DNA from 3 places in the Mesorhizobium sp. M0910 genome. Region 3 is predicted to be linked to each of the others. Evidence: predicted binding sites of a transcription regulator. Region 3 holds the regulator's gene; each other region holds the start of a gene.
What was found. The regulator LexA, encoded in region 3, represses DNA repair genes until DNA is damaged. The targets are predictions, from matches to a motif close to TGTTCNNNNTGTGTTCNG.
Positions count from the first base shown of each region.

Region 1: a site for LexA is predicted at 2,824-2,841, ahead of NKH78_RS00720 (ImuA family protein). Genes of this name have one in related genera too.
Region 2: a site for LexA is predicted at 7,024-7,041, ahead of recA (recombinase RecA). Genes of this name have one in related genera too.

Region 1 is NZ_JAMYNZ010000001.1:140,245-150,763, reverse strand. It holds gene NKH78_RS00730 (hypothetical protein) at 614-1,129, opposite strand; gene NKH78_RS00725 (hypothetical protein) at 1,569-2,306, opposite strand; gene NKH78_RS00720 (ImuA family protein) at 2,873-3,637, shown strand; partial or broken gene NKH78_RS00715 (DUF6504 family protein) at 3,549-5,070, shown strand; partial or broken gene NKH78_RS00710 (error-prone DNA polymerase) at 5,067-8,318, shown strand; gene NKH78_RS00705 (hypothetical protein) at 8,424-9,095, shown strand; gene NKH78_RS00700 (hypothetical protein) at 9,294-10,519, opposite strand, start outside.
Region 2 is NZ_JAMYNZ010000008.1:67,242-77,760, forward strand. It holds gene NKH78_RS20685 (NADP-dependent isocitrate dehydrogenase) at 69-1,280, shown strand; gene NKH78_RS20690 (glutathione S-transferase family protein) at 1,290-1,916, shown strand; gene NKH78_RS20695 (PhzF family phenazine biosynthesis protein) at 2,038-2,817, opposite strand; gene alaS (alanine--tRNA ligase) at 2,876-5,542, opposite strand; gene recA (recombinase RecA) at 5,802-6,899, opposite strand; gene NKH78_RS20710 (PfkB family carbohydrate kinase) at 7,177-8,109, shown strand; gene NKH78_RS20715 (TfoX/Sxy family protein) at 8,144-8,467, opposite strand; gene NKH78_RS20720 (GFA family protein) at 8,559-9,056, shown strand; gene sufA (Fe-S cluster assembly scaffold SufA) at 9,092-9,472, opposite strand; gene NKH78_RS20730 (STM3941 family protein) at 9,605-10,216, shown strand; gene NKH78_RS20735 (SUF system Fe-S cluster assembly protein) at 10,140-10,519, opposite strand, start outside.
Region 3 is NZ_JAMYNZ010000005.1:279,395-289,913, forward strand. It holds gene trpD (anthranilate phosphoribosyltransferase) at 1-947, shown strand, start outside; gene trpC (indole-3-glycerol phosphate synthase TrpC) at 952-1,764, shown strand; gene moaC (cyclic pyranopterin monophosphate synthase MoaC) at 1,767-2,267, shown strand; gene NKH78_RS15110 (molybdopterin molybdotransferase MoeA) at 2,267-3,472, shown strand; gene NKH78_RS15115 (hormone-sensitive lipase) at 3,480-4,310, opposite strand; gene kynU (kynureninase) at 4,253-5,653, opposite strand; gene lexA (transcriptional repressor LexA) at 6,102-6,836, shown strand; gene NKH78_RS15130 (ComEC/Rec2 family competence protein) at 6,830-9,295, opposite strand; gene gltX (glutamate--tRNA ligase) at 9,392-10,519, shown strand, end outside.

The DNA.
Region 1 (10,519 bases), on a different contig from region 3:
GATAGCAGACCGCGGCTGCGGGGGTTCGAGTCGGGAGAGCGCTACCGCCTTTCCTCCGACTCAGCTCGACGCATTCTGCACTTCGTTGCCGCGCGTAGCACCCAATAGGTTTCAGGCAACGCTCGACATCCACGAGGTCCAGTCGGAATGTCGGACGCCGCGCACCCTGCAATCGTCGAGACGAATAGAATGGGGGCGGGGCCGACGCGCTAGGCTGTCGTGGCTCCCATGCCCCAGCTCCGCACAGGCCAAGAATCTCTTTGCTCCTCCACGGTGAAATGAAAATTCTTGAGCCGCCGCGCTTCGATGCGTGGAAGCATGTCCGAAAACTGCGCCCTGGTGACTTCGAGGGAGAGACTCAGCGACGGCAGGCGATCGGCCTGGAAGAGCGTGCCCGCGTCTGAACTCCGTCTTCATGGGCGTGGGCGCCATGATCATGACGACGCCCGGCCACCTAAACGCCGGGTCCGGCATGATGAGCGTGGCGGGGAGAATGATATAGGTGAATTCGACCGACTGGCGGGGCGGGCCTGGCTGAACCACTTGGCCGAAGTTGACGTTGGCTGAGCCTACGATTTCGCCGCGCCACTCGCCCGCCACGATCGGCGGCAACTCAAGATGGCCGCCCTTTTTGCGGACAGTCATTCCGAACGTGTGCGCCAGGAAGCGTGGCAATATCGATACCCGCTGCCTCTAGCCTGCGCCTCGCCGCCGCGACGACCTCCGCGCCAAACTGCGGCGCGTGCCGCACAACGATGGCTTCGCCGGTCAGCTCCGGCATGTTCCGCTCCAGCAGCATAACAAAGCCGTCGGTGCTTTTCGCGCTCATGGCCCAGTCTTGAAGGGTTTGGACCACTCCCGCCCTTGCGACTTTCTGCCTAGTGCGGGCGAGCCGGGTCGTCTTTCCTCGCTCTTCGGACAGGACATGCTCGAAGGCATGTATCGTCTGCCAGAAATCATGCTCCCCGGTCCCGGGTTTCTCTTTGGGTAGGACCGAAACCAGCTTGCGGAAAGCGGCGTCGGCCACGCCCGGCTCACCCTTGTCCCGGGCGTTCCTGATCCACGATTTCAGCTTTTCGGGATCGTTGCAGTTCTCGATCAGTCCCAGAACCTTCGCCACGTCGCTCATGCGGTCCTCCCTTTAGTTCCTGACCCGCAAGCCTGTCTTGCCCACCGCAGCGACTGCGAGGATTCGAGTAGCTTCCAAGACGAGGCCCAGCAAAATCAAGTGGCTCAGGTTACAATATGCCCGTTGGGCGTTCGGGCATACATGCTTACCGGAAAGCATGGGAATGCGGTATGCGGAAAGCAAGCCTAGCACTTGAAGCGTTCGTTGACGAAACGATCCAAAAAGGCCCGCGAGAAACGATACTTCCCGACAGTTTTCATAGCGATGCGTCATCAGCTATGCGTCCCCGCCATATGGTGCATAAGCCCTCGTTCTTGGCAGAACTTCGCGATCATGGTGAAGTTCCGGTCGGTGTAAAGGTCGTCGGGCAGCGCAACCTGGTGTGGTTAGTCGCAGTCGATGACCGATGGCGTTGGTGAGCCCCGACTGCGTTTGACCACTATTCGAAATGCATCGACTGGCCGCGCATCATCGCCAGGGTCAGTGCGACTGCGGGGTTTGCAGGCGGCTTCTCCATAAGCAGGGAGCCGTCGAAAATCGCGCCACGCCGCCATGCGCAATTCGTCACCGTCATCGACGGCTGCAGGGTCGAAAACGTGGGCATCGTAGGGATCCCGGTCAATCTCGATAGTCCAGTTCTTGAGCGCCTTGCGAGCCATTTCCTCCACCTGGGCAAGGTCGCTGGTGAAGAAGGGGATACGGTCGCCATCTTCCGAAAGGGGCTCAACCGCTCCAGCGTCGGCCGCTCGCACACCCAACCCAGAACGAAGGCAATATCGAAATCGATCTGGTGGTCCGGGCCAGCTGTAACCTCCAGCCGTTTGACGACGTCCGGATAGAGCTGCTTGCGCGCCGGCCACGTGTCCGGAAGCGCCTCGGCTTGCAATCTCGTTCGGGGAACGTCGATCAGCTCCATGATCTGATGGCGCGGAACTCTGTCCTCCGGCCAGCCCGCACAACATGCGGTCGTCGCAGCCTCGTCGGCCTCCATCCAAACCGAAGCAGCCCGGTCCTCGTCCTCGGTGGGCTTGTCGTCTTCCGGAAAGCCTTTGATGTCCCACCCTTCCAACGCGAACAAACCTTCCGCGCCCTGCAAAGCCGTAATGCCGGCCCGCGCGAAGACACCGCGTGCCAGTTCTTCGGGCGTTGCACCTTCAATGTTCAAGCGAAGTTCCATGGTTCGCCTCCTGTGCCAATCGTACCGACAGTGAACAAAATAAGAACATTGGAGTCAATAGGCTCTTGGCAACAGAGGAATTGGTTCCGTTTTTTCAACGGGATAGCCACCAGAGCGATGATCGGCGCTCCGTGTCGAATTCCAAGGCAACGGCTCCATTGCCGATCATGATGCGGACCGCTGCGGACGGGGACAGTCGGTCCCGCGTCCCGTCCTGCGGCCGGCGCTATGCTGACGCTCCTACGGCTGTCCTGTTAACCGTCCGCGGCGGGGGCGAATTTCCTCCGTCCCGCGCGCGACAATGTCCGCATTTGCGGACGCGCGCAGGACTGCGGCTTATGCGCCGTTTTTCCTTTGGGCGCCGGCAGTCGCCGGCGCGACGTCCAGCGGGGCATCGTGCCCTTCGACCGTATCGTCCTGTCGGCAAACGACTCTATCGGTGCCACCGGGTGAGCGGTCGCGCCAAACATTTCTTCCGCAGCGCCACCTCACCATGCCATTGACTCTTTACTAGGAAGAGAACAAATGAGGAACATACCATCAGCATTTCGCGTTCAGGGGACCAGATGAGTGCATCGGCGCCAAACGCTGCCATTTCCGATCTTCAAAATCGCATTGCGCGTCTCGAAGGCGGCAACACGCCCGAAAGAGCGGTGCTCCCTTTCGGCATTTCCTCTATCGACAGCCACCTGCCTGAGGGCGGTGTGGCACTTGGCGCGCTCCATGAAGTTGCCGGTGGTGGCAATGGAGCGATTGATGGCGCCGCCGCGTCGCTTTTTGCTGCAGGAATTGCGGCCAGGACGCAGGGCAAGGTGCTGTGGTGTGTGACGCGCCAAGATCTGTTTGCGCCGGCAATCGCCCAGGTCGGACTTCACCCGGACCGGGTGATCTATGTCGAAGCCGGTGACGACAAATCCCTGCTCGCCTGCTTCGAGGAAGGCCTGCGGCACATGGGGCTTGGGGCTGTGGTTGCCGAGGTTGCCCGGCTGTCGATGACGGCCTCGCGACGTTTGCAGCTTGCATCGGAAGGCTCCGGCGCCATGGGCATCGCCGTCCGCCGCTGGCGCCGACAGACCGAAGCCGCCGATTTTGGGCAGCCGACGGCGTCTGTCACCCGCTGGCGGGTTTCTGTGCTGCCGTCACGGCCGCTGCCTGTGCCAGGCGTTGGCCGGGCGCGATGGCAACTTGAACTGATCCGGTCTCGTGGAGGGGAAACGCTCGATATCGAAGTGGAGGCATGCGATGCCCAAGGTCGTCTCGCTCTTCCTTCCAAGCTGGTCGACCGACCGGCTCAGAAGGAAATTGGGCGACGTCTCGCCGCCACCGGATAGACCCTTGGTGCTGGTCGGGCGGCAAGGCAATCGTCGCTTGGTGATCGCGGCAGATCGCTCGGCTATGGAAGCGGGCCTACGCATCGGAATGCCGGCACGAAAGCGCAGGCCCTCATTCAGGGTCTGGTGGTTATGGACGCGGAGCCCGATGCCGACACGGAGGGATTGGAGCGGCTGGCGCTGTGGGCATTGCGGCGGTACGCGCCGATCGTAGCTGCGGATCCTCCGGACGGATTGGTCATGGACACCACGGGCGCCGATCACCTTCATGGCGGCGAACAGATGATGCTGGTCGATATGGTCGAACGTCTCTACCAGGTCGGCTTTTCGGCGCGGGCAGCGATTGCGGATAGCTGGGGTGCCGCTCACGCCGTTGCGCGTTACATCCGGCAGACCGTCAGCGTGGTCGCTGGCAACGCAACCCTCGACGCCATTCGTCCTCTGCCCATCCCGTCTCTACGGTTGCCCGACGCAATCGTCAGCGGTTTGCGCGTTTTGCGCTTCGACAGGGTGGGGGACCTTCTGCAGCAGCCTCGCGCACCCTTGACCCTGCGCTTTGGGCCCGAATTGGGCCGCCGTCTTGACCAGGCCACTGGCCGCCTTGCCGAACCGATCGAGCCGGTGCGGCCAGTGGAGGTGGTCGAGGTAAAGCATGCCTTTGGCGAGCCCATTGGTGCGGCCGACACTATCGCGCGCTACATCGGCAAGCTTGTGCAAGCGCTATGCCTCGAGCTGGAGACCAGGGGCTAGGCGCCCGACGGCTCGACCTGCTGCTCTACCGCGTCGACAACCGGATCGAAGCCATTCGCGTCGGCACCGCCTTGCCCATCCGCGATGTCAAGCGGCTGACGCGTCTGCTTTGCGACAAGATCGAGCGGGTCGATCCCGGTTTCGGCATCGAGCTGATGCGCTTGTCGGCGCCTCGAGCCGAACCGTTGACGCCCAGGCAGACGATCTCCTCACTCATCGAACAACAGGACGCTGACATTTCGGACCTGATCGACATACTGGGCAATCGTGCCGGCGAGGAGATGCTTTATCGGTTTGCCCCGGTGGCCAGCGACGTGCCCGAACGATCAGTTCGGCGTGTCGCCCCCGCGTCGGTGGAGACCGGCGATGCCTGGCCAGACCATTGGCCGCGTCCGGCTCGTCTGTTCGCAGTGCCTGAGCCGATCGAGGCGATAGCTCTATTGCCTAATCATCCGCCACCGAGCTTTACCTGGAGAGGCATCCGTCGAAGGGTGAAGCGGGCCGATGGCCCTGAGCGCGTTTTCGGCGAGTGGTGGAAGCGCGACGCCGAACTTGCCGCGGTGCGCGACTATTTCCAGGTCGAGGACGATGCCGGCGAGCGCTACTGGATCTATCGCGCTGGCGATGGCGAGGATGCCGCGACCGGCTCCCATCGCTGGTTCCTGCACGGCATTTTCGGATGATCGCACCGTACGTCGAACTGCAATGCACCTCGCATTTTTCCTTCTTGCGTGGCGCCAGTTCCTGCGAGGAATTGTTTGCGCAGGCCGCCATAATGGACATGCCCGCACTTGCCGTCTGCGATCGCAACAGCCTGGCCGGGATCGTGCGCGCGCATGAGGCGGCAAAGGCGACCGGCGTCAGGCTGATCGTCGGCTGCCGGCTGGATCTGGCGGAAGAGATTTCCATCCTGGTCTATCCGACCGATCGCGCCGCCTACTCGCGGCTTTGCCGCTTGCTGTCTCTGGGCAAGAAGCGCGGTGGCAAGGCGAAATGCGTGCTGCATTGGGCCGACCTCGTCGGCTATGGCGACGGCCTTGTTGCGGTGTTCGTTCCCGATCAGGCCGACGACACATCCTCGATGTGGCTGCGGCGACTGTGCGAAGCATTTGGCGACCGGGCTTACATGGCGCTGACGCTGCGCCGCCGTCCCAACGACGCTTTGCGGCTGCACGATCTTTCCAATCTTGCCGGACAGGCCGGCGTGCCAACGGTCGTTACCAACGATGTGCTCTTCCACGAGCCGTCACGGCCCATCCTGCAGGACGTCGTCACCTGCATCCGGCACAATGTCACGATCGACCACGCCGGGCTGCGGCGTGAACGACATGCCGACCGCTATCTGAAGCCGCCGATTGAGATGGCACGCCTGTTCGGCCGTTATCCCGAAGCGATCGCGCATACCCTCGAGATCGCCGAGCGCTGTCGATTCTCACTGGACGAGCTTGCCTATCAATATCCCGAGGAACGCATGGTGCCGGGTCTGACACCGCAGCAGGCGCTGGAGAAACTGGACCTGGGAAGGTGCCACGACGCGCTTTCCGGAAGGCGTGCCGGACAAGGTTGTTGGTACGCTCAAGCATGAATTGCAGCTCATCGAGAAAATGCAATACGCGCCGTATTTTCTGACCGTCAATTCGATCGTGCGCTTTGCCCGCAGTCAGGACATCCTCTGCCAAGGCAGGGGGTCTGCCGCCAACAGCGCTGTATGCTATGTCTTGGGCATCACCTCGATCGATCCCGACCGCAATGACCTGCTGTTCGAGCGCTTCGTCTCGGAAGAACGCCGCGAGCCGCCCGATATCGATGTCGATTTCGAACATGAGCGCCGAGAAATCGCCATGCAATGGGTGTTCGATAACTATGGCCGTGAGCACGCAGCACTCTGCTCGACCGTCATCCGCTATCGTTCCAAAGGCGCCCTGCGTGATGTCGGCAAGGCTCTGGGTCTGCCCGAAGACCTAATCAAGATGCTGTCGTCGCAGGTGTGGGGCTGGTCGGACGAAGGCGTCCAACCAAAGCATGCGGAGGAACTGAACCTCAATCTCGGCGATCGCCGTCTGCGCCTGGCGCTTGACCTGGCCAGGCAGCTGATCGGCGCACCGCGTCATCTGTCGCAACACCCCGGTGGCTTCGTCCTGACTCGCGACAGGCTCGACGATCTGGTGCCGATCGAACCGGCCGCAATGAAGGATCGTCAGGTCATCGAATGGGACAAGGATGACATCGACGCGCTGAAGTTCATGAAGGTCGACGTGCTAGCGCTCGGCATGCTGTCCTGCATGAAGCGCGGCTTTGATCTCTTGTCACAGCACAAGGGGATCAATCTGGATCTCGCCACGATCCCGGCCGAGGATCCGCGCACCTATGCGATGATCCGCAAGGCCGATACGCTCGGCAACTTTCAGATCGAATCCCGAGCCGTGTCAATGCTGCCGCGCATCAAGCCACGGACCTTCTATGACCTGGTAATCGAGGTGGCGATCGTGCGGCCAGGACCGATCCAGGGCGACATGGTACACCCCTACCTGCGGCGGCGCGAAGGCAAGGAGGAGGTTGTCTATCCCAAGCCGGAGCTCGAAAAGGTGCTCGGAAAAACACTGGACGTGCCGCTGTTCCAGGAACAGGCGATGCGCGTCGCGATCGAATGTGCCGGCTTCACGCCGGGCGAGGCCGATCAGCTTCGCCGCGCCATGGCAACCTTCAAGCACACTGGCGGTGTCTCCAGCTTCGGCGCCAAGCTGATCGGTGGCATGGTGAAGAACGGCTATGAGCGCGAATTCGCCGAAAAGACGTTCAAGCAATTGGAGGGCTTCGGCAGTTACGGTTTTCCCGAGAGCCATGCGGCAAGCTTTGCATTGATCGCCTACGCATCGTCTTGGCTGAAATGTCATCACCCCGATGTCTTAACAATGCCCAGCCGATGGGTTTCTACGCACCCGCGCAGATCGTTCGCGATGCCGGTGACCACGGTGTCGAGGTTCGCCCGGTGTGTGTGAACGCGTCGCGCTGGGATTGCACGCTCGAGCCCACCGAAAGTGAGGACCGGTTTGCCGTTCGGCTTGGCTTGCGGATGGTTCGTGGTCTTGCAAACGCCGACGCCGCGACCATCGTCACCACACGCGCCGACCAATCCTTTGCGTCGGTTGACGACCTCTGGCATCGAGCCGGGGTTCCCGCGGCATCCTTGGTCGAGCTCGCCCAGGCCGACGCCTTTCAACCCTCATTGTCGCTGGCCAGGCGTGAGGCCCTGTGGGCGATCAAGGCGCTGCGCGACGAACCGCTGCCGCTGTTTGCCGCGGCCTCGGCTCGCGAGCAGCAAACGGTGCCGGAGATCCGCGAGCCCCTAGTCGCGCTACGCGCCATGACATCAGGCGGCGAGGTGGTCGAGGACTATGGACATGTCGGGCTGACCCTGCGCGATCATCCCGTCTCCTTCCTGCGCGCCGACCTGCGCCGCAAGCGCATCGTCTCTTGCCGCGAGGCCATGCAGGCGCGCGATGGGCAATGGCTGGAAGCAGCCGGGCTCGTTCTGGTCCGGCAACGGCCGGGCTCAGCCAAGGGCGTGATGTTCATCACGATCGAGGACGAGAGCGGCATCGCCAATCTGGTTGTATGGGTGAAGGTATTCGAAAAATTCCGCAGGGTTGTGCTTGGTGCTGGCATGATTGGCGTATACGGGCGCATCCAAAGGGAAGGCGAGGTGGTTCATCTCGTCGCGCACCGGCTGAGTGATCTCTCAGCTGAGCTGGCCAGCGTTGGCGATCGCGATGCTGCCTTCCCCCTGCCGCATGGGCGCGGCGACGAGTTTCATCACGGCAGCCCGACGCCGGACCCGCGTGGAATGCACAAAGGGCCGCGGCCGCGAGATATCATCGATCCTTATCTGCACATCGACCAGATCAAGGTGAAGACGCGGGATTTCAAATAGGTGTGCTGGAGCCCCAAGGCGGCAAATGCCATAGTGGGGCGATGCGTCACGCGGCGGTTCGGAGCGCCCCGGCTCGAGGCACCAGACAAGGATAGGTGGAGCACCATGCAGAACGCGCAGTCGCTGACGTCCGCTGAGATCGCTTCGATCAGGGAATTGCTCGATCAAGTCCCTTCGCCCTCGCGGTTGGCCAAGGTGACCGATACCGAGCTTCACGGTGCGATCAACGCGCTCGACGGCGTCGCCGATAGTCGTTGGCAGGAAGCTCCTCCCGAGATCGTCTCGCCTCGACGCGAGGGATTTCTGGGAATGGTGCTGGCGCGCAAGCGCCGGCAACTCGCCTATTCTCTGAAGCTTTCCAACCTGGTGCGGGATCCTTTCGCTTTCATGCCGGCAATTGCACTGACCGCAACAGGGGCAAACGCTCTTCCTGCTCTGGTCGCAGCACCGCCGGCAACCTTTCCCAGCTTCCTGGTGGCCATCGCCCTTGCCTGGCTGCGAGCGTTTGCACAGCCCATCGGTTACGGTGAGGCGGCACTGCTTCACCACATGAACCAGATCGCAGCCATCAAGGGAAAAGTCTCAGACGAGGATCTTGCCGACGCAGGGCGCATCCTGGTCGACGCCTACGGCTACGTCAAAGGACAGAACAGCAACGAGGTTTCCGCGTTGCTGGCAGCGCTACTCGCCTGGAAGGCAATCGAGCATTTCGATGGGGGGTTTCGGGTCATTGAAAGTGTGCCTTTCGGTTTCGGCCCGGTGGAATACGCGCCATGAATCCTCAGAGCATGTCTACCGAGACCCAAAACGCTGTGAAGAGCTCGTCAAGCCCCCACCGCGCTTTGGCCGCCCCAGTCGCTGCGCGGCAGCGTACGTCAGCGGATGCGGGCTTGAAAAAAAGCCGGGTTGGACATCGGTCGATGCGTTCCAGAGCATCGCAAGGTAGGAGCCCTCAAGTGGCCAGATCATATGAGCTTAGCGACAGCCCGACAGAAGGTTGCGGGTATACCCGTCCAGAGCCCAATCCAGATCGATCATTGCCTCGGGTGCGAACCTTGTAAGGTCGAACTTGTCGTTCGGGAACAGATAGATCTCGCCCTCCGAGTCGAACATTGGAGGAACCACCCCTGAATAGGATTGAGCGTGCATCGGGCTAAACGACGGGTTGTTCGACCGTCCCCTCGCGACTCCGAGCCCTAGCTCAAGCATGTAGCGCTCGGCTTCGTCCCAGGGAGCTCCTTGTCCTCCGGGCTGGTGCATCGCCATCGCTTCTATCGCCTGCTCCATAATCGATCGCCGATCCGGCAGACCCGTCCGAACGAGCGCTGCATCGATCCACTTGGTCTCGTCCATACCAACTTGCCAGGGTTCGAGATTGGAACTGATCACCGCGAACGCAAACGCGCGGTCGCCCCTCTGCTTGAAGGATGGGAACAGGTTTGCCCACGGCTCCATGCTGTCGGGGAGCTGGACGCCCTCAAAATGGTCGTCGCCAAGGTTGAGACAAAGGTGCGCGATGGTGGCTGCGAGCCGATACGCCAAGGCAGCGTCCTTGATTTTCGCGTAGTGCGCAAACAGGTGGACCGGTGCGGAGTACAAGGTCAGACTCGGTGCGTACAGCCTGGCAAGACCGTCCTTCGTTATGTCGTCGGCCATTGCAGTCCGTTGGTTTTCCGGCACTTTGGCTTCGAGGTAGGTACGGACAACCGAATACTCGGACGCAACCGCCGTTGTTTCCAGGAGAGCGCCGACAGTCAGCGGCTGCCGTATGAGGCGGGCGCCGGTTTCGTGGTCTAGGAAGCGAACGAACAGGATAGGTCTGGACGGATCCAATCTGCCTGAGGGGTCGATCTCCTGGCCGGCAGAAAAGGCGATCTGCCAGGGACGCGCGGCACTGTGAGGCTCCTTGGGTTCTACTAGCGTCTGATAGTATCTCGGAAACGTCAGGCGGCGCGTCTCGTCGTAAAGGTCCACGAACCACGGGAAGTCTGCCTCCGAGGGCGGCTTGCCCGCTGTGGGAAGCAGCCTGAAGGCCTGATAGACGCGTTTCAAGTAAGCGCGTCCCCAAATTGTTCCCACGACGTCAGCCCAATGCGTGAGTTCATGACTTATGGTCGCCAGGATTTCCGCGGCCTTACCATGGTCGTTGGCCAAGAGCGCTTTGGGCAGGTCCCTCCGGCTGTATTGGTCCAAAGTAACCA
Region 2 (10,519 bases), on a different contig from region 3:
CCGCATCCCAGGGCCGGCAGCCGTGCGGGCAAGGCCGTTCCGTTCCCCAAAAGCGAGGCATTCTTTCCATGGCGAAGATCAAGGTGGCGAACCCGGTCGTCGAACTCGACGGCGACGAGATGACCCGCATCATCTGGCAGTTCATCAAGGACAAGCTGATCCACCCTTATCTCGACCTCAAGCTCGAATATTACGACCTCGGCATAGAGCACCGCGACGCCACCAACGACCAGGTGACCATCGATTCGGCGAACGCCATCAAGAAATACGGCGTCGGCGTGAAATGCGCGACGATCACACCCGACGAGCAGCGCGTCGAGGAATTCAAGCTGAAGAAGATGTGGAAGTCGCCGAACGGCACCATCCGCAACATCCTCGGCGGCACCATCTTCCGCGAGCCGATCATCATGAAGAACGTGCCGCGGCTGGTGCCCGGCTGGACCAAGCCGATCATCGTCGGCCGCCACGCCTTCGGCGACCAGTACCGCGCCACCGACTTCCGCTTTCCCGGCAAGGGCAAGCTGACGATCAAATTCGTCGGCGAGGACGGCCAGGTGATCGAGCACGATGTGTTCGACGCACCCAGCGCCGGCGTCGCCATGGCCATGTACAATCTCGACGAATCTATCCGCGAATTCGCCCGCGCCTCGCTGAACTATGGCCTGCTGCGTAATTACCCCGTCTACCTCTCGACCAAGAACACAATCCTCAAGGCTTATGACGGCCGCTTCAAGGACATCTTCCAGGAGGTCTACGAGGCTGAGTTCGAAGCCGAATTCAAGGCGAAGAAGCTCTGGTACGAGCACCGGCTGATCGACGACATGGTGGCCTCCAGCCTGAAATGGTCGGGCGGCTATGTCTGGGCCTGCAAGAACTATGACGGCGACGTTCAGTCCGACACGGTGGCGCAAGGCTTCGGCTCGCTCGGCCTGATGACCTCGGTGCTGATGACGCCGGACGGCAAGACCGTCGAGGCGGAAGCCGCGCACGGCACCGTTACCCGCCACTATCGCCAGCACCAGAAGGGCGAGGAGACCTCGACCAATTCGATCGCCTCGATCTTCGCCTGGACGCGCGGCCTCGCGCATCGTGCCAAGCTCGACGACAATGCCGAACTGAAGCGCTTTGCCGAGACCCTGGAAAGGGTCTGCATCCAGACGGTCGAGTCCGGCTTCATGACAAAGGATCTGTCGCTGCTGATCGGCCCCGACCAGCCATGGCTTTCGACCACCGGCTTCCTCGACAAGATCGACGAGAATTTGCAGAAGGCGATGGCCTGAGCCCGCGACATGGGCAAGCCGGTCGTCTACGGCGCGGACTACAGCGTCTATGTGCGCATCGTGCGGCTGGTGCTCGAGGAAAAGGGCGTCGGCTACGAGCTGGTGCCCGTCGACGTCTTTGCCGCCGACGGCATTCCCGGCTGGTACTTCGAGCACCAGCCGTTCGGCCGCATCCCGGCCTTCGAGCATGACGGCTTTCGCCTCTACGAGACCGGAACGATTGCCCGTTATGTCGACGAAACCTTTGACGGCCCGGCGCTGCAGCCGGTCGAAGCCCGGCCTCGAGCACGCATGAACCAGATCACCGGCATGCTCGACGCCTACGCCTACAGGGCCATGGTCTGGGATGTCGCGGTCGAGCGGCTGGAGAAAACGCCACCCGACGAAGCCGTGATCGCCAACGGGTTGCGGCAGGCGAGAACGGCATTGCAGGCGCTGTCGTCGCTGAAAGCCGAAGGGCCTTGGCTGTTGGGGACGGACCTGACGCTGGCCGACCTGCACGCTGCGCCAATCATCAGCTATTTCGTCAAGGTCGCCGAGGGGCAAGCCCTGCTGGCGGAGTTTGCCGATATTCGGGATTGGTATGTGCGCATCGCGGCGCGTGCGGGTTTTGCGAAGACCGAAAAGGCAGAGTGAGGAGACAAGCATTCGGCAATAGGCCTTCTGGTGATTAGCGAAAGCCGAAGTGACATCCAATCTCCCCCCTTGCGGGGGAGATCGGCAGCTTCGCCGAAGGCGACCCACTGCGAAATACCGCTCAATCGGGAAGGTAAATCTCCGCCTTCATGAAGGTCTTCGCACGGCCTGTGATCAGCACGCGATCTCCGGCCAGTTCGCATAGCAAATGCCCGCCGCGCTGCGAGCATTGGAATGCCGACATATGCGTCTTGCCGAGCTTTTCAGCCCAGTACGGCACCAATGTCGCATGAATGGAGCCAGTCACCGGGTCCTCGGGAATGCCAGCTCCGGGTACGAAATAACGCGAGACGAAATCATGGGCTCGCCCAGGCGCGGTAATGACCAGGCCGAGAGGATGAAAACGTCCGATCCTGAGCAGATCGGGAACGAAAGATCGCACGGTTGTCTCGTCGGCAAGCTCGACAAACAGGTTCTCGAAATTGCGGAAGCTCGCAGCCGGCCGCTGAGGCAATATCGCTTGCAGCGCCGAGTTCAGCTCGTCCTCGACGGGCTGCGGCGGAAAACACGGCAGATCGAGCTGATAGGCGCCTTCCCGCCGGGAAACCCGCAGCGCGCCCACCCGGGTGGCGAAGGCCATTTCGCCCTGACCATTGTATTCCGTAGTCAGCACATGGGCGGCCGCAAGTGTAGCATGGCCACAGAAGTCGACTTCATGAACCGGCGTGAACCAGCGCAAATCCCAACCCTCGCCACTCGGCCGCGCAAACGCGGTTTCAGCAAGATTGTTCTCGTTTGCGATGGCCTGCATCACGTCGTCCGATAGCCAGTCCTCCAAAATGAGAACGGCAGCAGGGTTGCCCTGGAAAGCCCGTTCGGCAAAAGCGTCGACTTGATACATAGTCAACGTTGCCACCTCATCCCCGCTGCCACTTCGGCCTGTCCTTACTGGTGCAGATTCACGCAGCTTCCAGCGCCGCCTTCACCGCAGCGATCGCGTCTTCGGCCTTCGACGCGTCCGGGCCGCCGGCCTGGGCCATATCGGGTCGCCCCCCGCCGCCCTGCCCGCCCAATGCCGCGGACGCGACGCGCACCAGATCGATGGCGCTGAAGCGGCCGGTCAGATCATCGGTAACGGCGACGACGACGCTCGCCTTGTTGTCCTCGCCGGCGCCGACAAAGACGACGACGCCGGAGCCGAGGGACTTCTTGCCGGCATCGGCCAACGGCTTAAGATCCTTTGGCGAGACGCCCGATACCGCCTTGCCGAGAAAACCGACACCGGCAATGGTTTCGTTCTCCGCAGGCACACCAGCTGGCGAGCGATCGCCCAGCGCCAGCTTCTTGCGTGCCTCTGTCAGCTCCTTTTCGAGCTTCTTGCGCTCGTCGAGCAGCGCCTCGACGCGGGCCGGCACATCGGCCGCCGAAATCCTCAGCGTGGCGGCGGCCGCCTTCAGCCGCTTGTCCTGTTCGTCGAGATGCTTTCTGGCGGCCTCGCCGGTCAACGCCTCGATGCGGCGCACGCCGGCAGCGATCGCGCTGTCGGACACGATGCGCACCAGGCCGATATCGCCGGTCGCCCTGACATGCGTGCCGCCGCATAGCTCGACCGAATAAGGCCGGTTGGCCTTGGCGCCATGCAAGCCCGTGCCCATCGAAACGACGCGCACTTCATCGCCATACTTCTCGCCAAACAGCGCCATGGCGCCCTCGGCGATGGCGTCGTCGACAGACATCAGTCGCGTGATCACCGAGCCGTTCTGAACGACGATCTCGTTTGCCATGCGCTCGACCTCTTCGAGCTCGTCCGGCGAGATCGGCTTGTTGTGCGAAATGTCGAAGCGCAGACGCTCGGGCGCGACCAGCGAGCCCTTCTGCGCCACATGGGTACCCAGCACCTCGCGCAGCGCCTCATGGATCAGATGTGTGGCGGAATGGTTCGCGCGCAGCCTGGAGCGCCGCGCGTGGTCCACCTTCAGCTCGACGGTCGCGCCCGTCTTGACAGTGCCATTGGCCACCTTGCCGAGATGGACGAAAAGCCCATCGGCCTTCTTCTGGGTATCGGATATCTCGATCGAGAACCCGTCGCCCGAAATGACGCCGGTATCGCCCATCTGGCCACCGGACTCGCCATAGAACGGCGTCTGGTTGACAACCACGGCAACGGCGTCGCCTTTGCCGGCACTGTCGACGGTCTTGCCGTCCTTGACCAGCGCCTGGATAAGGCCTTCGGCCTGCTCGGTCTCATAACCCAGGAATTCGGTGGCGCCGGTCTCCTCACGCACCGCGAACCATACCGTCTCGGTTGCGGCCTCACCGGAACCAGCCCAGCTTTTGCGTGCCTCCGCCTTCTGCCGCTCCATTGCCTCGGTGAAGCCGGCAAGGTTGACCGAGATGTTGCGCCGGCGCAGCGCGTCCTGCGTCAGATCGAGCGGAAAGCCATAGGTGTCGTAGAGCTTGAACGCTGTCTCGCCATCCAGCATGTCGCCGGAGGCCAGCTTCTCCGTCGCCTCCGAAAGCAAGCCCAAGCCGCGCACCAGCGTCTTGCGGAAACGAGTTTCCTCAAGCTTCAGCGTCTCGGTGATCATCTGTTCGCCGCGCACCAGTTCCGGGTAGGCTTGGCCCATCTCGCGGACCAGCGCCGGCACCAGGCGCCACATCAGCGGATCGCGGGCGCCGAGCAACTGCGCGTGGCGCATGGCGCGGCGCATGATGCGACGAAGCACGTAGCCGCGTCCTTCGTTGGACGGCAGCACGCCGTCGGCGACCAGGAAGCAGGACGAACGCAAATGGTCGGCGATGACCCGGAACGATGCGACGGTGTCCGCATCCGGACCTTTGCCGAGCGCCGACGATGCAGCGTCGATCAGGTGGCGGAACAGGTCGGTTTCGAAGACGCTTTCAACCCCTTGCAGGATGGAGGCCATGCGCTCGAGGCCCATGCCCGTGTCGATCGACGGACGCGGCAGGTCGACGCGCTGTTCCTTCGTCACCTGTTCATACTGCATGAACACCAGGTTCCAGAATTCGAGGAAACGGTCGCCATCCTCCTCGGGGCTGCCGGGGGGGCCGCCCCAGATATGCTCGCCACGGTCGATGAATATCTCCGAACACGGCCCGCAAGGCCCGGTGTCACCCATTGCCCAGAAGTTGTCGGAAGTCGCGATGCGGATGATGCGATCGTCCGAAAGGCCGGCGATCTTCTTCCAGTACGAGGCCGCCTCGTCGTCGGTGTGGTAGACGGTGACCAGCAGCTTCTCCTTCTTCAGCCCGAACTCCCTGGTGATCAGGTTCCAGGCAAGCTCTATGGCGCGCTCCTTGAAATAGTCGCCGAAGGAGAAATTGCCGAGCATCTCGAAGAAGGTCAGGTGGCGCGCAGTGTAGCCGACATTGTCGAGGTCGTTGTGCTTGCCGCCGGCGCGAACACTCTTCTGGGCAGTCGTGGCGCGCGAATAGGGCCGCTTCTCCAGACCGGTGAAAACGTTCTTGAACTGCACCATGCCGGCATTGGTGAACATCAGCGTCGGGTCGTTGCGCGGCACCAGCGGGCTTGACGCGACGACCTCGTGACCTTCCTTGCGAAAATAGTCGAGAAATGCCGACCGGATCTCGTTGACGCCACTCATGAAATACTGCCTTTTCGAGAGAACCGCCGGCTGCCGGCGGAAAATAGACATGGCCTTTTAGCGGTCGCACCGCAGCCTGTCCAGAAACACCAAATGGGCTCAAATTCCCGCTTTCACCAGCGCTTTGAAATGGCTTCTGCCCCGCCATCAAACGCAAACCGCCGGCACGGGGCCGGCGGCGAAACGCATCGATTACGCAAACTCAAAATCAAAACATCAAATCGAAACCCGGCTGAGGCTCCGCGAGGCGTCGCCTGCCCTACATCACCCCAGCGTCGTCCTCGAAACCGTCGTCGCTGCTTTCGGAGCCGCCGTTTTCAAGGAATTTCTCGGCGATCAGCCCGGCATTCTGTCGCAGCGCCAGCTCGATCTCGCGCGCCGTGTCGGGATTGTCGCGCAGGAACAGTTTTGCGTTTTCGCGGCCCTGGCCAAGACGCTGCGAATTGTAGGAGAACCAGGCGCCCGACTTTTCGACCACGCCGGCCTTGACGCCGAGATCGACCAGCTCGCCGGTCTTGGAGACGCCCTCGCCATACATGATGTCGAACTCGACCACCTTGAAGGGCGGCGCCAGCTTGTTCTTGACCACCTTGACGCGGGTCTGGTTGCCGACAACCTCGTCGCGATCCTTGACCGAGCCGATGCGGCGGATGTCGAGGCGGACCGAAGCATAGAATTTCAGCGCATTGCCGCCGGTCGTCGTCTCGGGCGACCCGAACATGACGCCGATCTTCATGCGGATCTGGTTGATGAAGATGACCATGGTGTTGGAGCGCGAGATCGAGGCGGTGAGCTTGCGCAGTGCCTGGCTCATCAGGCGCGCCTGCAGGCCGGGCAGCGAATCGCCCATCTCGCCTTCGATTTCCGCCCGCGGCGTCAGCGCCGCCACCGAATCGACCACCAGCACGTCGATGGCGCCGGAGCGCACCAGCGTGTCGCAGATCTCCAGCGCCTGCTCGCCGGTATCGGGCTGCGAGATCAATAGGTTTTCGAGATCGACGCCGAGCTTGCGGGCATAGACCGGGTCGAGCGCGTGCTCGGCATCGACGAAGGCGCAGATGCCGCCCTTCTTCTGGGCTTCGGCCACCGTGTGCAGCGCCAGCGTCGTCTTGCCCGAGCTTTCCGGCCCGTAGATCTCGACGATGCGGCCGCGCGGCAGGCCACCGACGCCAAGCGCGATGTCCAGCCCAAGCGAGCCGGTCGGCACCGTTTCGATCTCGACGACCTGCTCGTTTGCGCCGAGCCGCATGATCGAGCCCTTGCCGAAGGCACGCTCGATTTGCGACAGAGCCGCATCCAGAGCCTTTGATTTGTCCACCGCTTTGTCCTCTACAAGCCGCAAAGAATTCTGAGCCATGATACATCACCCCGTGGTCGTCAATGGAGGCCGGACAATCCCGCAATCCTTAAAAGAATGTACCTCGTTTGTTCTCATTTGTCAATGAGCGGCAAGGATTTGAAAAATAACGGATATCCATATTTGTTCTATTTTTGTTTCGTAAATTTGCTTCCGGATGTATCCGGCCTCGCATGCGGCGCCGCTGCCGTCACCAACCGAATCGCACCCGCGATTGCAGGGTTCCGCCCAGCGACCTAGTCTCCTACCGGGCAACAGCAAAGGGCATTTTGCCGGCATGATGAACTCCCCGACGATCCTGGCCGTGGGCGGCGCCTATATCGAGCGGCGCGGCCGGGTTGCCGGCGCCTTCGCGCCAGCCGCCTTGAACCCCGGCACGATGCGCGAGCATGTTGGCGGCGCCGTCTTCAACGCCTTGCGCTGGGCGGTGCGGCGCGGTGCCTCGGCCTCGCTGCTTTCGGTGCGCGGCGGCGATGCCCTTGGCGACACGGTTTTACGCGCCGTCACCGAGGCCGGCATTGCCGACCTGTCGGCGGTGTTCCTCGACCGGGCAACGCCAAGCCATACGATGCTGATCGATAGCGATGGCGGACTGATCGCCGGCCTTGCCGACATGGTGCTCTACGAGCTGGCGCTTCCCAAGCAAATTCGCCGCGCCAAGGTGCGCGAAGCTATCGGTTCGGCCGATGCGATCCTGTGCGACGCCAACCTGCCGTCGACCGCGCTGGAGCGGATGGCGGCACTCGCCGCCGGCAAGGCGGTGTTTGCGCTTGCCGTCTCGCCCAACAGAGCGGCGCGGCTGACGCCGGTGCTCGGACTTCTAGCGCTGGCCTTCATGAACCGGCACGAGGCCGGCGTGATCGCCGGCGTTGACATCGATGCTGACGATCAAGGCGTCATCGACGGCCTGAGACGCGCCGGCCTGAAAAGCGGCGTGGTCACCGACGGCGACGGTCCGGTGCTCGGTTTCGACCAAACCGGCGCGTTCTCGATCTCGCCACGGCCGCTACAAAAACGGACCGACGTTGCCGGCGCCGGCGACGCATTGGCAGGCGCCACGATCGCTGCCCTGCTGCGCGGCCTGACGCTGCGCGCGGCACTGCGCGAAGGCATTGCCGCCGCGGCGCTCGCCGTCGAGCGCGCCGCCTTCACCAGCGCCAGCTTTGCCGAGGCGCTGGCGCTCGTGCCCGAGGCGCGGGAACTGGCGTGAAATGCGGCCCGGAATTGCCGAAGCATGACGCAGCCTATTTGCCGGCGCGCCGTCCTGCCTCGTAGGCACGCCGCGCCCAGATCGCCATCTCGTCTGGATCGTCGAAAGCGCTGTCGGGAACGCTCCAATAGGGCATAGACACGAGCTTGCCGTGGCGCGAGTCGGTGTAGGTCCATTGCCGGCACCCGGCCGCTTCGAAATCCGGCGCGCTTTCGGCGTCCGCCTTCAGCATCAGTTCGCCACGGACGACGATGGCGACGATGACGCCGTCGAAATAGATGCCCTTGCCGCCGAACATCCTGCGGATGCTGACCGGGCCGAGGCCTTCGAAAAGCTCTTCTATGCGCTCGTTGTCCATGCGGCGATCATGTCACCCGGATTTCCCCTTGTCATCGACGTAACCGGCACCATCCTGACAAGTTCAGAATCAAATTTCGTCGGAGTTTTTCATGCCGCTTCTGCTCAAAGGATCTTGCCGGTGCAATGCCGTGCGTTTCGAGGTGGAAAGCCACACGCCCGTGCCGTTCATGCTGTGCTATTGCTCGATCTGCCGCAAGCAGCAGGGCGGCGGCGGTTTCGCCATCAATCTCGGCGCCGATTACGAGACGCTGAAAATCCATGGCAAGCGCCATCTCGGTGTCTATCGCGCCGAGATCGAGGACGACGAGCACCCGCACCGCGAAACCTCGACGGGCGAGCGGAACTTCTGCACGAAATGCGGGACGGCGCTCTGGCTCTACGACCCAACCTGGCCGGAGCTGGTGCATCCCTTCGCCTCGGCGATCGACACAGACCTGCCAAAGCCGCCGGAGAAGGTGCATCTTATGCTGAAATACAAGGCGAACTGGGTCGAGCCGGAGATCGGCAAAAGGGACAAGGTCTTCGACGTCTACCCGGAAGAATCAATTGCCGACTGGCACAAACGAACAGGAATGTGGGTGGATTAGGTCCCTTCTCCCCGTGAACGGAGGAGAAGGAAAGATCAGGCGGAAGCGCGCGCTTCAGCCAAGGCCTTCAAATCGGCCGGCTTCAGTTCGACCGATTCGCCGCAGCCGCAGGCCGAGCTCTGGTTCGGGTTGCGGAAGGTGAAGCCGGTGCGCAGCGTCGTCTGCTCGAAATCCATCTCGGTGCCGAACAGGAAAAGCGCTGCCTCCGGCGCGACATAGACGTGGGCGCCGTCGCGCTCGATGTGGTCGTCCTTGGTGTTGGGTTCGGTCACCAGATCGACGGTATATTCCATGCCGGCGCAGCCACCCTTCTTGATGCCCAGGCGGATGCCATGCGCGTTCTCGCGGGTCGCGACGATCTCGCGGACCCGGTCGGCGGCCTTTTCGGTCATGGTGATGACGGCGAAGCGTCCCATATCGTTCTCCACTTTCACGCGGGTTCAAGGCCTGCGGATCATTCTTACCTAAGATGGTGAAGTTTTCTGCTTACTGCAACCAATTTGGATGTAATTTCAGTTGGCGACAATCGAAGTATGGCGAGAGGCTAAATGCTTGACACCAATCAAACAGTTGAATTTCGGTCATCTCCTGCTCGGCTCGGCCTGCTGGCTGTTATATCGGTAGCGATGACAACTTTAGGCATTGCGCTTGGATGGCGCCTAGTGCCGAATATCGCTCCAGGTAGCTTCAAGCAATTTCTCGGTTGGATAACGGCTATATTGTTCACCGGCACTTTTGTGATCGCTGTGGTGCGTCTTTTCGATTTGAAACGGCCGACGCTAGTTTTGTCGCCTAAGGGCTTTTGGGACGTCCGCCTGTCAGCAGAGTTCATTCCATGGAGTGTCGTGAAGCACATTTCTGAGCGGAGTTACCGGCGACAAAAGTTCCTTTTGGTAGAAGTCCTAGAGAGCGTCTGGCAGAGCCCATCTTTGACCAAAATGGCGCGCTGGAGTCGGGGACCCAATAGAGCGATGGGTTTAGACGCGATGTGTATTGGCACGGGAGACCACGACGTCAAGTTTGACGAGCTGTTCTCAGCGATCACGGCTTATGCCAAAGCATACGGTGCAAGGTCGACTGATCTCAATACCAGCCCACCGCCACCTGTGCCTCTTCCGACATGCGGTCGGGCGACCAGGGCGGGTCGAAGGTCATGTTGACCTCGACACCGGAAACGCCTTCGACGGCGCCGACGGCATTTTCCACCCAACCCGGCATTTCGCCGGCCACCGGGCAGCCGGGTGCGGTCAGCGTCATGTCGATCTTGACCGAGCGGTCGTCCTCGATGTCGATCTTGTAGACAAGGCCAAGTTCGTAGATGTCGGCCGGGATTTCGGGGTCATAGACCGTCTTCAGCGCCGAGACGATGTCGTCGGTCAGCCGCGCCAGTTCGTCGGCAGGAATCGTTGACCCGGAAACCGCCGCATTGGTGGTCATATCCAGTGCCGTGCTTTCGGCGGTGT
Region 3 (10,519 bases):
CGCGCGAGGCCTTCGACATTATCATGTCGGGCGATGCTACTCCGGGCCAGATAGGCGGCTTCCTGATGGCATTGCGCGTGCGCGGCGAGACCGTCAGCGAGATCGCCGGCGCCGTCGCCACCATGCGCGCCAAGATGCTGCGCGTCGAAGCCCCCGAGGGCGCCATCGACATTGTCGGCACCGGCGGCGACAATTCGCACAGCGTCAACATTTCGACCGCATCCGCCTTCGTCATCGCCGGCAGCGGCGTGCCCGTCGCCAAGCACGGCAATCGCGGACTGTCCTCGCTGACCGGCGCCGCCGATGTGCTGATCGCATTGGGCGTCAAGATCGACATCCCTCCGGAGACGATCGGCCGCTGCATTCACGAGGCCGGCGTTGGCTTCATGTTCGCGCCGGCGCATCACCCGGCGATGAAGCATGTCGGCCCGACCCGGGTCGAGCTCGGCACCCGCACCATCTTCAATCTGCTGGGCCCGCTTTCCAATCCGGCCAGTGTCAGACGGCAGATGGTCGGCGTGTTCCTGCCCGAATGGATCATGCCGGTGGCAGAAACGTTGAAGGAGCTTGGCGCCGACCACGCCTGGGTCGTCCATGGCGACGGCTATGACGAGATCACCACCACCGGCGAAACGCAGGTCGCCGAATTGGCCGGCGGCGAGATACGCAGCTTGGTGCTGACCCCGGAAGCAGTCGGGCTGACGCGTCACACCAAGGACGAGTTGCGCGGCGGCGACGCCGCCCACAACGCCCAGGCACTGCGCGACATGCTGGGCGGCGCCGCTGGCGCCTTTCGCGATACGGTGCTGATGAATGCCGGCGCCGGGCTGGTGGTAGCCGGCAAGGCGACGACGCTTGCCGACGGCATGGTAACGGCGGCGCAGGCCATCGACAGCGGCCGCGCGCTGAAAGTGCTCGACAGGCTGGTCGAGATTTCGAACGGTTAAAACCATGTCCGACATCCTGCGCAAGATCGAGGCTTACAAGCGCGACGAGATCGCGGCGGCCAAGGCACGCGTGCCATTGGCCGAGATCAAGGCACGGGCGACGGATGCCGACGCGCCGCGCGGATTTCTTTCCGCCCTTGAAGCAACGCGCAAATCCGGCGGGTTTGCGCTGATTGCCGAAATCAAGAAAGCTAGCCCATCCAAAGGCCTGATCCGCGCCGATTTCGATCCGCCGGCGCTGGCCAGGGCCTATGCGAAAGCCGGTGCCGCCTGCCTTTCGGTGCTGACCGACACACCCTCTTTCCAAGGCGCGCCCGAATTCCTCACCGCTGCGCGCGCTGCCGTCGAGTTGCCTACCTTACGCAAGGATTTCCTGTTCGACCCCTATCAGGTCTACGAGGCCAGGGCATGGGGCGCCGATGCCATCCTGATCATTATGGCCAGCGTCGACGACGCGTTGGCAAGAGAACTCGAAGCGACAGCTTTCGGGCTCGGCATGGACGCGCTGGTCGAAGTGCATGATGAGGCGGAAATGGAACGTGCGCTGCGGCTGTCGTCGCGGCTGATCGGCATCAACAACCGCAATCTCCGGACCTTCGAAACCAGCCTCGAGACCTCGGAACGGCTGGTAGCGATGGTGCCGGGCGGCCGCCTTCTAGTCAGTGAGAGCGGAATCTTTTCGCATGACGATTGCCGCCGGCTGGAGCGGAGCGGCATCGCTACTTTCCTGGTCGGCGAGAGCCTGATGCGTCAACAGGACGTGGCCGCGGCAACGCGCCTGCTGTTGACGGGCAAGACGCCGGCAGAGGCGATCTGAGGATGGCGGCCGCCCTCACCCATCTTGGCGCGCAGGGCGAAGCCAACATGGTCGATGTCGGCGGCAAGGCTGAGACGGTGCGCACGGCAGTCGCGGAAGGTTTTGTCGCGATGCGGCCCGAGACATTGGGCATGATCCTCGCCGGCGATGCCAAGAAAGGCGATGTGCTGGGCACCGCCCGCATTGCCGGCATCATGGCGGCCAAGAAGACGCATGAACTGATCCCGCTTTGCCATCCGCTGCTGCTGACCAGGATATCTGTCGATATCGAGCCGGACGCCGCACTGCCCGGCCTGAAGGTGACGGCTTTGACCCGCGTCACTGGCAAGACCGGCGTTGAAATGGAGGCCTTGAGTGCCGTCTCGGTCGCTTGCCTGACCATCTACGACATGGCCAAGGCGATCGACCGCGCCATGGTCATCTCCGGCATCAGGCTGGTTGAAAAGACCGGCGGTAAATCCGGCGACTACAAGATCACCGGGGCCACCGAGGCAGGCCGCTAATGGCGCTGGTCCCAGTTGCCGAGGCGCTCGAGCGCCTGCTGGACGGAGCAGTTGCACTGCCGGGCGAACGTGTCGCGCTGCTGGATGCCGCCGACCGCGTGCTGGCGGAGCCGGTTGTGGCGCTCCGCACCCAGCCGCCGTTCAACGCCTCCGCCATGGACGGCTATGCCGTGCGGGCGGCTGACATCGCGTCCCTACCCGCAAGGCTTTCGGTGATCGGCATAGCGCCGGCCGGACGCGGCTTTGCCGGAACGGTGCAGCAGCGGCAGGCCGTGCGCATCTTTACCGGCGCGCCGCTTCCCGAAGGCACCGACACTATCGTCATCCAGGAGAACGTCCGCGACCTCGGCGGCGGCAGCGTCGAAGTGACAGAGCCGACGGTGCAGGGGCGCAACATCCGCCGCCTTGGGCTCGATTTCGCCAAGGGCGATGTCCTGCTGCCCAAAGGCCGCCTGCTCGATTCGGCCGCCTTGTCGCTGGCGGCATCGGCCAATCACCCCGAGGTCGGCGTGGTCAAACGGCCGCTGGTCGCCATCATCGCCACCGGCGACGAATTGCTGCCGCCGGGCAGCGAGCTTGGCCCCGACCAGATCATCTCCTCTAACGCCTATGGTGTCGCTGCCGCCGCACAGTCGGTCGGTGCGCGGGCGCTCGACCTCGGTATCGCGCCGGACCGCAGGGAGGCGATCGCGGCATTGGTTGAAAAGGCCGTGAAGGCTGGCGCGAACGTCATCGTCACGCTGGGCGGTGCCTCGGTCGGCGACCACGACTTCGTCCATGACGTGCTGACCGGGCAAGGCATGACGCTCGATTTCTGGAAGATCGCCATGCGACCGGGCAAGCCGCTGATGTTCGGGCGGCTGGGCGACATTCGCTGCATCGGCCTGCCCGGCAACCCCGTGGCGAGCCTGGTCTGCGCTCAGCTCTTCCTGAAGCCGCTGCTGGCGCGGCTCGGCGGCCGCGCCTTTCAGCGGGATATCCGTCGGGCACGGCTCGGTGCTGCCATGCCGGCCAACGATCTCAGGCAAGATTATGTGCGGGCTGTTGTCACAGACGACGCCGGTGCGCTCGTGGCGACGCCGTTCGGCATCCAGGACTCCTCGATGCTGAAAATGCTGGCCGATGCCAACGGGCTGATCGTCCGCGCGCCGTTCGCGCCTGCTGCGGCGGCGGGCTCCCCCTGCGACGTGCTGATGCTACGCTGAACCTGCCTCACTCCGAGGTCAAGGTCCGGGTCAGCGGATGGTCTGGATCGGCCAAACCGTCGATGATGTTGAAATGATGCCGGTCGGGCTCGACCACGGAGCTGGTCGCGGCACCCAGGCCGATCCAGATGTTGGCCAGCAACGCGCTCTGGCGCAGGAATTCGGCGCGCTCGCCGCCGCCGGCCCAGCAGGTCAGGCGGGCCTTTTCCATCGGGCGCAGCAGCACCGGACTTTCGGCCTGCGCCTCGGCCTCATCGATCGCCAGCGTCTCGTTCATGCCGGTGCGCATGATCGGGCGCAAATCATGCACCCCCGAGATCGACACCACGTGACGAACGCGCCGGACCACTTCGGGCGCCAGCGGCGTTGTCCTGGTAACCATCCGGCTAACAAGATGGCCGCCGGCCGAGTGCCCGGTCAGCATCAGCGGCCCTGCGACCATCGCCGCCGCCTTGCCTATCGCCGCGCCGACTTCCTTGACGATGCTGCCAATGCGTATCTGCGGACAGAGCGTGTAGGACGGCATGGCAACTGCATAGCCGCGATCAACAGCGCCCGCGGCAAGATGTGACCAGAAACTCTTGTCGAATGCCATCCAGTAGCCGCCATGGACGAACACCACGACCCCCTTCGGCTTGGTGGCCGGCAGGAAAAGATCGAACCGGTTGCGTGGGTTATCGCCATAGGCCAGGTCGAGCCGCGCCCTGCCCTCGGTCGAAAGCGCCTCGCGGAAAACCTGCGCGGGCTCGACCCAGGCCGCCGGCCAGCGATCGCTGCCGGCTATGTTGGCGCCGTTGGCATAGGCGTTGTCCCAATCGGCAATATGACGTTCGAACACCCTGCGCCCTCCCTGGCAATATGGCCTTGCAACCTAGCCGCGAGCATCGCGCGGCGCATCATCGCCAGCCTCACGATTCCAGCTCTCGCATCAATCTCAGTGACAGCCGCCTTGATGGCGAAGCGCGCATCCTTCCACGCACCGGTGCGCAGGATGTCCTCAAGCACTTCGACGGCCTGCCAGACATCGGCATAGCCGACATAGAGCGGGGTGAAGCCGAAGCGCATGGTCGATGGCGCGCGAAAATCGCCGATCACACCACGTTCGATCAGCGCGCGCATGATCTGGTAGCCATGCTCATGCATGAATGAAATCTGGCTGCCGCGTTTTTCCCCATCGCGCGTGCTTTCGAGCGTGAGGCCGTAAGTGCCGCACTTTGCCTCGACAAGCTCGATGAACAGATCGGCCAGTGCGATGCTCTTCTTGCGCACCGCAGTCATGTCGACATCGTCCCAGATGTCGAGCGCGCCCTTCAGCGTGCGCATCGAAAGGATCGGCTGGGTGCCGCACAGAAACCGGCGGATGCCGGTGCCGGCCGCATAGCCTGGCTCGAAGGCGAAGGGTCGTGCATGGCCCCACCAGCCGGTGAGCGGCTGCTGGATGTCGGAAAGATGCCGCTCAGCCGCATAGATGAAGGCAGGCGCGCCCGGGCCGCCATTCAGATATTTATAGGTGCAGCCAACGGCAAAATCGGCGTTTGCTTTGTCGAGCTCGACTGGCATCGCGCCAGCGGTGTGGCAGAGATCCCAGACGATCATCGCCCCGGCTTCCTGGGCCCTGCGCGTCAGAGCCGGCATGTCGCGCAGTTCGCCCGATTTGTAGTTGACGTGATTGACCAGCACCACGGCGGTGCGATCGTCGATCAGCTCCTCGATGGTCGGCGCGTCGACCCCCGAGAGGCGCAGCAGCGCATCTTTTCGCGTCGAAACCACACCCTCAGCCATGTAGAGGTCTGTCGGAAAACTATCGCCCTCGGCGACGATGGCCTGCCGCTCCGGTCGCATGGCCATGGCCGCGTGCAGCAGCTTGTAGATGTTGACCGACGTCGTGTCGCAGACCACCGTCTGGCCGACCGCGGCACCGATCAGGCGCCCGAGCTGGTCGCCAAGTTCAAGCGGCATGTTGAACCAGCGGGCCGTGTTCCATGCGCGGATGAGATCATGCGACCATTCTTCGGTCGCGGCCTTGCGCAATTCATCGAAGGCGGCACGTGAAGCAGCTCCTAGCGAATTGCCGTCGAGATAGATCACTCCTTGCGGCAACACAAAGCGGTCGCGCATCGCGCGCAGCGGATCCGCGGCATCCATCGCCTTTACGGCCACGAGATCGGGAATTCCCGTCATGATTTGCCTGCTCCCTCAAAAAATCCAACGCAACGCCGGACACGCATCAACTGTTCTTCCATTACCGGGTAGCGCGTAGCAAGGCTCCACCGGCGAGAAGCAGCCTGACCAGGCGGTGGAAACCTGGAGTTAGCCCGAGGTTGGCGTTTTGAGTTCGTTTCGTTCACGGTGCATTGACCAAACCGCACAGTCGATACGGGTTCAATTCCGTGCCCTTTGCCGACCGACGGCCGATGCCAGTGCCGCCTTCAAGGAGGCCAGAACGGCGCAAACGAAAGCAGAATCAAGGGGATGAGGCTCGCGGCGGTGAAAATACGGTACGCCGGTAGGGGACGTCGTTTGTTTCCCGAGCCTTAACGCATTCATTAAACTTTAAACAGTTGCGGAACACAACTGGAACAGATAGTGTCTGTTCTGGGTTTGTTTTCTGATTCTGTTGGGGGTCGCTATGCTGACACGCAAACAACACGAACTGCTTATGTTCATCCACGAAAGGTTGAAGGAAAGCGGTATCCCACCTTCCTTCGACGAGATGAAGGAAGCGCTCGACCTGGCTTCCAAATCCGGAATCCACCGACTGATTACGGCGCTGGAGGAGCGCGGCTTCATTCGCCGTTTGCCCAACCGGGCCCGTGCGCTGGAGGTACTACGCCTGCCTGACTCGATCGCCCCCGGCCTCAATGCGGCACGCAAGTTCTCGCCGAGTGTCATCCAGGGCAGTCTTGGGCAAGGTGCCCCTCGGCAGGGCAAGCCCACATCGTCGCGCGTCCCTGCAGCCGGCAATGACGACGATGTCGTCGCCGCCGTTTCGATCCCGGTAATGGGCCGCATCGCCGCCGGTGTGCCGATCGATGCTATCCAGCACCAGACGCATTCGATTTCGGTGCCGCCGGATATGATCATGGGCGGCGAGCATTATGCGCTCGAGGTCAAAGGCGATTCGATGATCGAGGCTGGCATTTTCGACGGCGACACGGTGATCATCCGCAACGCCGATACGGCGAGCCCCGGTGAGATCGTGGTGGCCTTGGTCGACGAGGAGGAAGCGACGCTGAAGCGGTTCCGCCGCAAGGGCGCCTCGATCGCCCTGGAGGCCGCCAATCCGGCCTACGAGACGCGCATCTTCGGACCAGACAGGGTCAAGGTGCAGGGCAAGCTCGTTGGGCTGATCCGCCGCTACTGAGTTGCGCCCTTGGTGCCGGCTTTTGGATTGTCGGCTCTGCGGTATGGCGGCAGGCCGCGCGCCGCGCGTGAAAATTTCCGCTGCACGTGCCAGGGCCGGTATGATTTTTCGACGGCGAAGCGGATTTCGGCGCGTGTTGCCGCTTGTGGATCGAAATAGACGGCCGCACTTCCCGCGCGCGCCAGTTGCCGTTTGGTGACGACGAGGACCAGCCGGTCGTAGTAGCAGGGATTATGGGCGGTGGCGTCGTCGATGACGATCAAGCTGGCGAAGGCGCAGGCTGGCCGTGCGGTATCGCGGTCCTTGGCTTGCGCAATGATCGCGCCGGATGGATGCCTGGCGAGGCAGAGACCGTCCGTGCAAATGAACGGCATGCCCGGCGGTAGGTCGGCCGGATCGGCAATGTCGAATTGCGGATCGTTCTTTCCAGGTGTTTCCGGCGCGACGATAGCCTCTGATGTGAGCGCGCGTTTCCAGTTGTCGATCGTGAACTCATTCGGGCGTGCCCGGTTGACGGCGAGCTCACCGCTGCCGATCGGCAGCGCGACCAGCCGTGCGTCCTCCGAGATCAATACGTCGGGTACGCGCGTCTGCGTTGTCGTTAGCAAGCCGGCGAGCGCAAAAGGAAGTGCCGCGAGCCGCAACCAGGTCGTCGCCATGCTGGCAATGACGAGGGCGATCGTCACCAAAAGGACAGATCTCAGCGAAATCAGTCCGACCGCATCGATCGGCGAGCGCTCGGAGATCCACCCGGACAGGGCGATCATCGCCGTCAGCCCTTTGCCCATCACGTATAGGAAAGGCCCATCCGCGCCGAACGGCATCGCCAGCGCACTGAGGACGGCGAAGGGCATGACGACCAGTGAGACGATGGGCATGATGGCCAGATTGGCGAACAGGCTGAGCGGCGCCACGCGCTGGAAATGCCATATGGCGAAAAGCGCCGTGGCGCTCCCTGCAATGATCGAGGTCATCGCCAGGCCGCCCATGCCCAGCAGGACCTTTCGCGTGGCGAGGCGTAGCGGCGACCGCCGCGGCGGCGGCGTGGTGGCCCTGCCGGCGCGGTAGTCGGACCAGCCGGCATAGGCGCCGACAAGGGCCGCCGTCGCGGCGAAGGACATCTGGAAGCTCGGACCGACCACCTCGTGCGGCGACACCACGATGACCGCGATGGCCGAGATCGCCAGGTTGCGCATGGTGAGCGCGGCCCGGTCGAACAGCACGGCGATAAGCATCACCGCCAGCATGATGAAGCTGCGTTCGGCCGCTACCACAATGCCGGAAAAGACGAGGTAGGCCGCAATCGAAAAAAGCGCGGCGGCTGCGGCATATTTCTTGACCGGCCGTCGCGATGAGAAGTCGGGAAACAGCGCAAAGGCGCCGCGTAGCAGCGCCATGATGGTGCCGGCGACCAACGCCATATGCAGCCCCGAGATGGAGATGATGTGGTAGATGCCTGTACGCCGCATCGCTTCGTTGATCTCCTCGGGAATGCCGGCGCGCACGCCAACGATCAGCGCAGCAGCAATCTCGCCCTCGGCGCCGCCGATGCGGCTGCGGATATGGTCGGCGATGGATTCGCGCGCGTCTTCGATCGCGGAAGAAAGCCGCGCGGCAAGCGGCATGCTGCCCGAAGCCACGACTTTCGGATTGCCGAGAAAGAAGCCGCTGCCGCCGATACCGGCGAAATAGCTGTCGAAGGAGAAATCATAGCTGTCGGGCCGCACCGGGCCGGTCGGCGGCAGCAGCCGCACATAGCCGGTGATCTCGGAACCAGCGGCCAGCTCAGCCGGTATCTTCATCGCCGAAATGCGGACCCGTTCCGGCATGTAGCGCAGCGTCGGCCTGGCGGTTGAGATCACATCGATTGTCAGTCTGATGCGGCCGCTCGCCATGGGCTCGTACGATACGACACGACCCGTCAGCCGCGTCGAGATTTCGGAACCGAGCATATGCGTCCCGACACGCCAGGTCTCGAACTTGGCGGCAAGCACGCCAAGCGCGCAGAGCAGCGCCACCATGAAGCACAGGCGGGTCCTGGGCCATGACCGCGAGATGACGGCACAAAGGGCCGCGAGGAGCACGATTGCGATCGGCTGCGGAAAGGCCGGCTCCACCGACAGCGCGAAATATACGACCACCCCGCATGCGAGGAACACCGGCACCAGCAGGAAGGCGACGCCACGGTCGAGTTCCAGGCCGGCTGCCGAGGTTACGCTGTTGCGGATGCGGGATGGTGACGGGAGGCGGAAACGCCGGCGTAGGCGCACGATGGGCTCGGACGCAGGCACCGGAACCGTTGCTGGGTCGCTGGCCGGCAGCGACGGAGCATCGAAGCGCGGAGCGGGCAGCAATGCCGATACCGGCAGGGCAGGCGGGGGAGCGGCAAACAGCAAGCGTTCGCTGACGCCGCTACCAGCGTCCTCGCCCTCGCCCGCACCACGGCCTCGCACAGCCATCGGGTCTGCCTCTTGCGCCCTCGACCTCCTATGCTACATGAACGCGCAACGCGCGAAAGTCCGCAAACCCACTTCCTTGGCCCGCCTGAGAGTTCCATGCCCGATAAGGTCGTCACCCGTTTTGCCCCCTCGCCCACCGGTTATCTGCATATTGGCGGCGCGCGCACGGCGCTGTTCAACTGGCTGTATGCCAAGCACACAGGCGGCACGATGCTGCTGCGCATCGAAGACACCGACCGCGAGCGCTCCACCGATGCGGCAACCGCAGCCATTCTCGACGGGCTTTCCTGGCTTGGCCTGACATGGGACGGTGAGCCGGTGTCGCAGTTCGAGCGTGCGCCGCGCCATCGCGAGGTGGCCGAGGAGCTCGTTCGCATGGGCAAGGCCTATTATTGTTATGCGACGCCTGCCGAGCTGGAAGCAATGCGCGAGAGCGCACGGGCCAAGGGGCTGCCTCCCCGCTATGACGGACGCTGGCGCGACCGCGACCCGTCGGAGGCGCCGCCCGGCGCCAAGGGGGCGATCCGCATCAAGGCGCCGACAGACGGCGAGACGGTGGTGCATGACCGCGTCCAGGGCGACGTGCGTTTTCCCAACAAGGATCTCGACGATTTCATTATTCTGCGCTCGGACGGCAATCCGACCTACATGCATGCCGTCGTCGTCGACGATCACGACATGGGCATCACCCACATCATCCGCGGCGACGATCATTTGACCAACGCCGCACGCCAGACCGTAATCTACCAGGCCATGGGCTGGGAGGTGCCGTCGATGTCGCATATCCCGCTGATCCACGGTGCCGACGGCGCCAAGCTGTCGAAGCGGCACGGTGCGCTTGGCGTCGAGGCCTATCGCGCCATGGGCTACCTGCCGGAGGCGCTGCTCAACTATCTGGCGAGGCTTGGCTGGAGCCACGGCGACGATGAGATCATGTCGATTGCCGACATGATCGCATGGTTCGACATTGGCGATGTCAACAAGGGCGCCGCCCGTTTCGACTTCGCCAAACTCGAGGCGCTCAACGGCGTGCATATGCGCCGGATGAACGACGCGGCGCTGCTCGACACCTTCATCGCCACTCTGCCCTATCTCGAAGGCGGCCCGGCAATCGCCGCCCGCCTCGACGACAGACGCAAGGCGCAACTGCTTGCCGCTTTGCCCGGCCTGAAGGAGCGCGCCAAGACGCTGGTCGAACTTGTTGAAGGGGCTGCATTCCTGTTC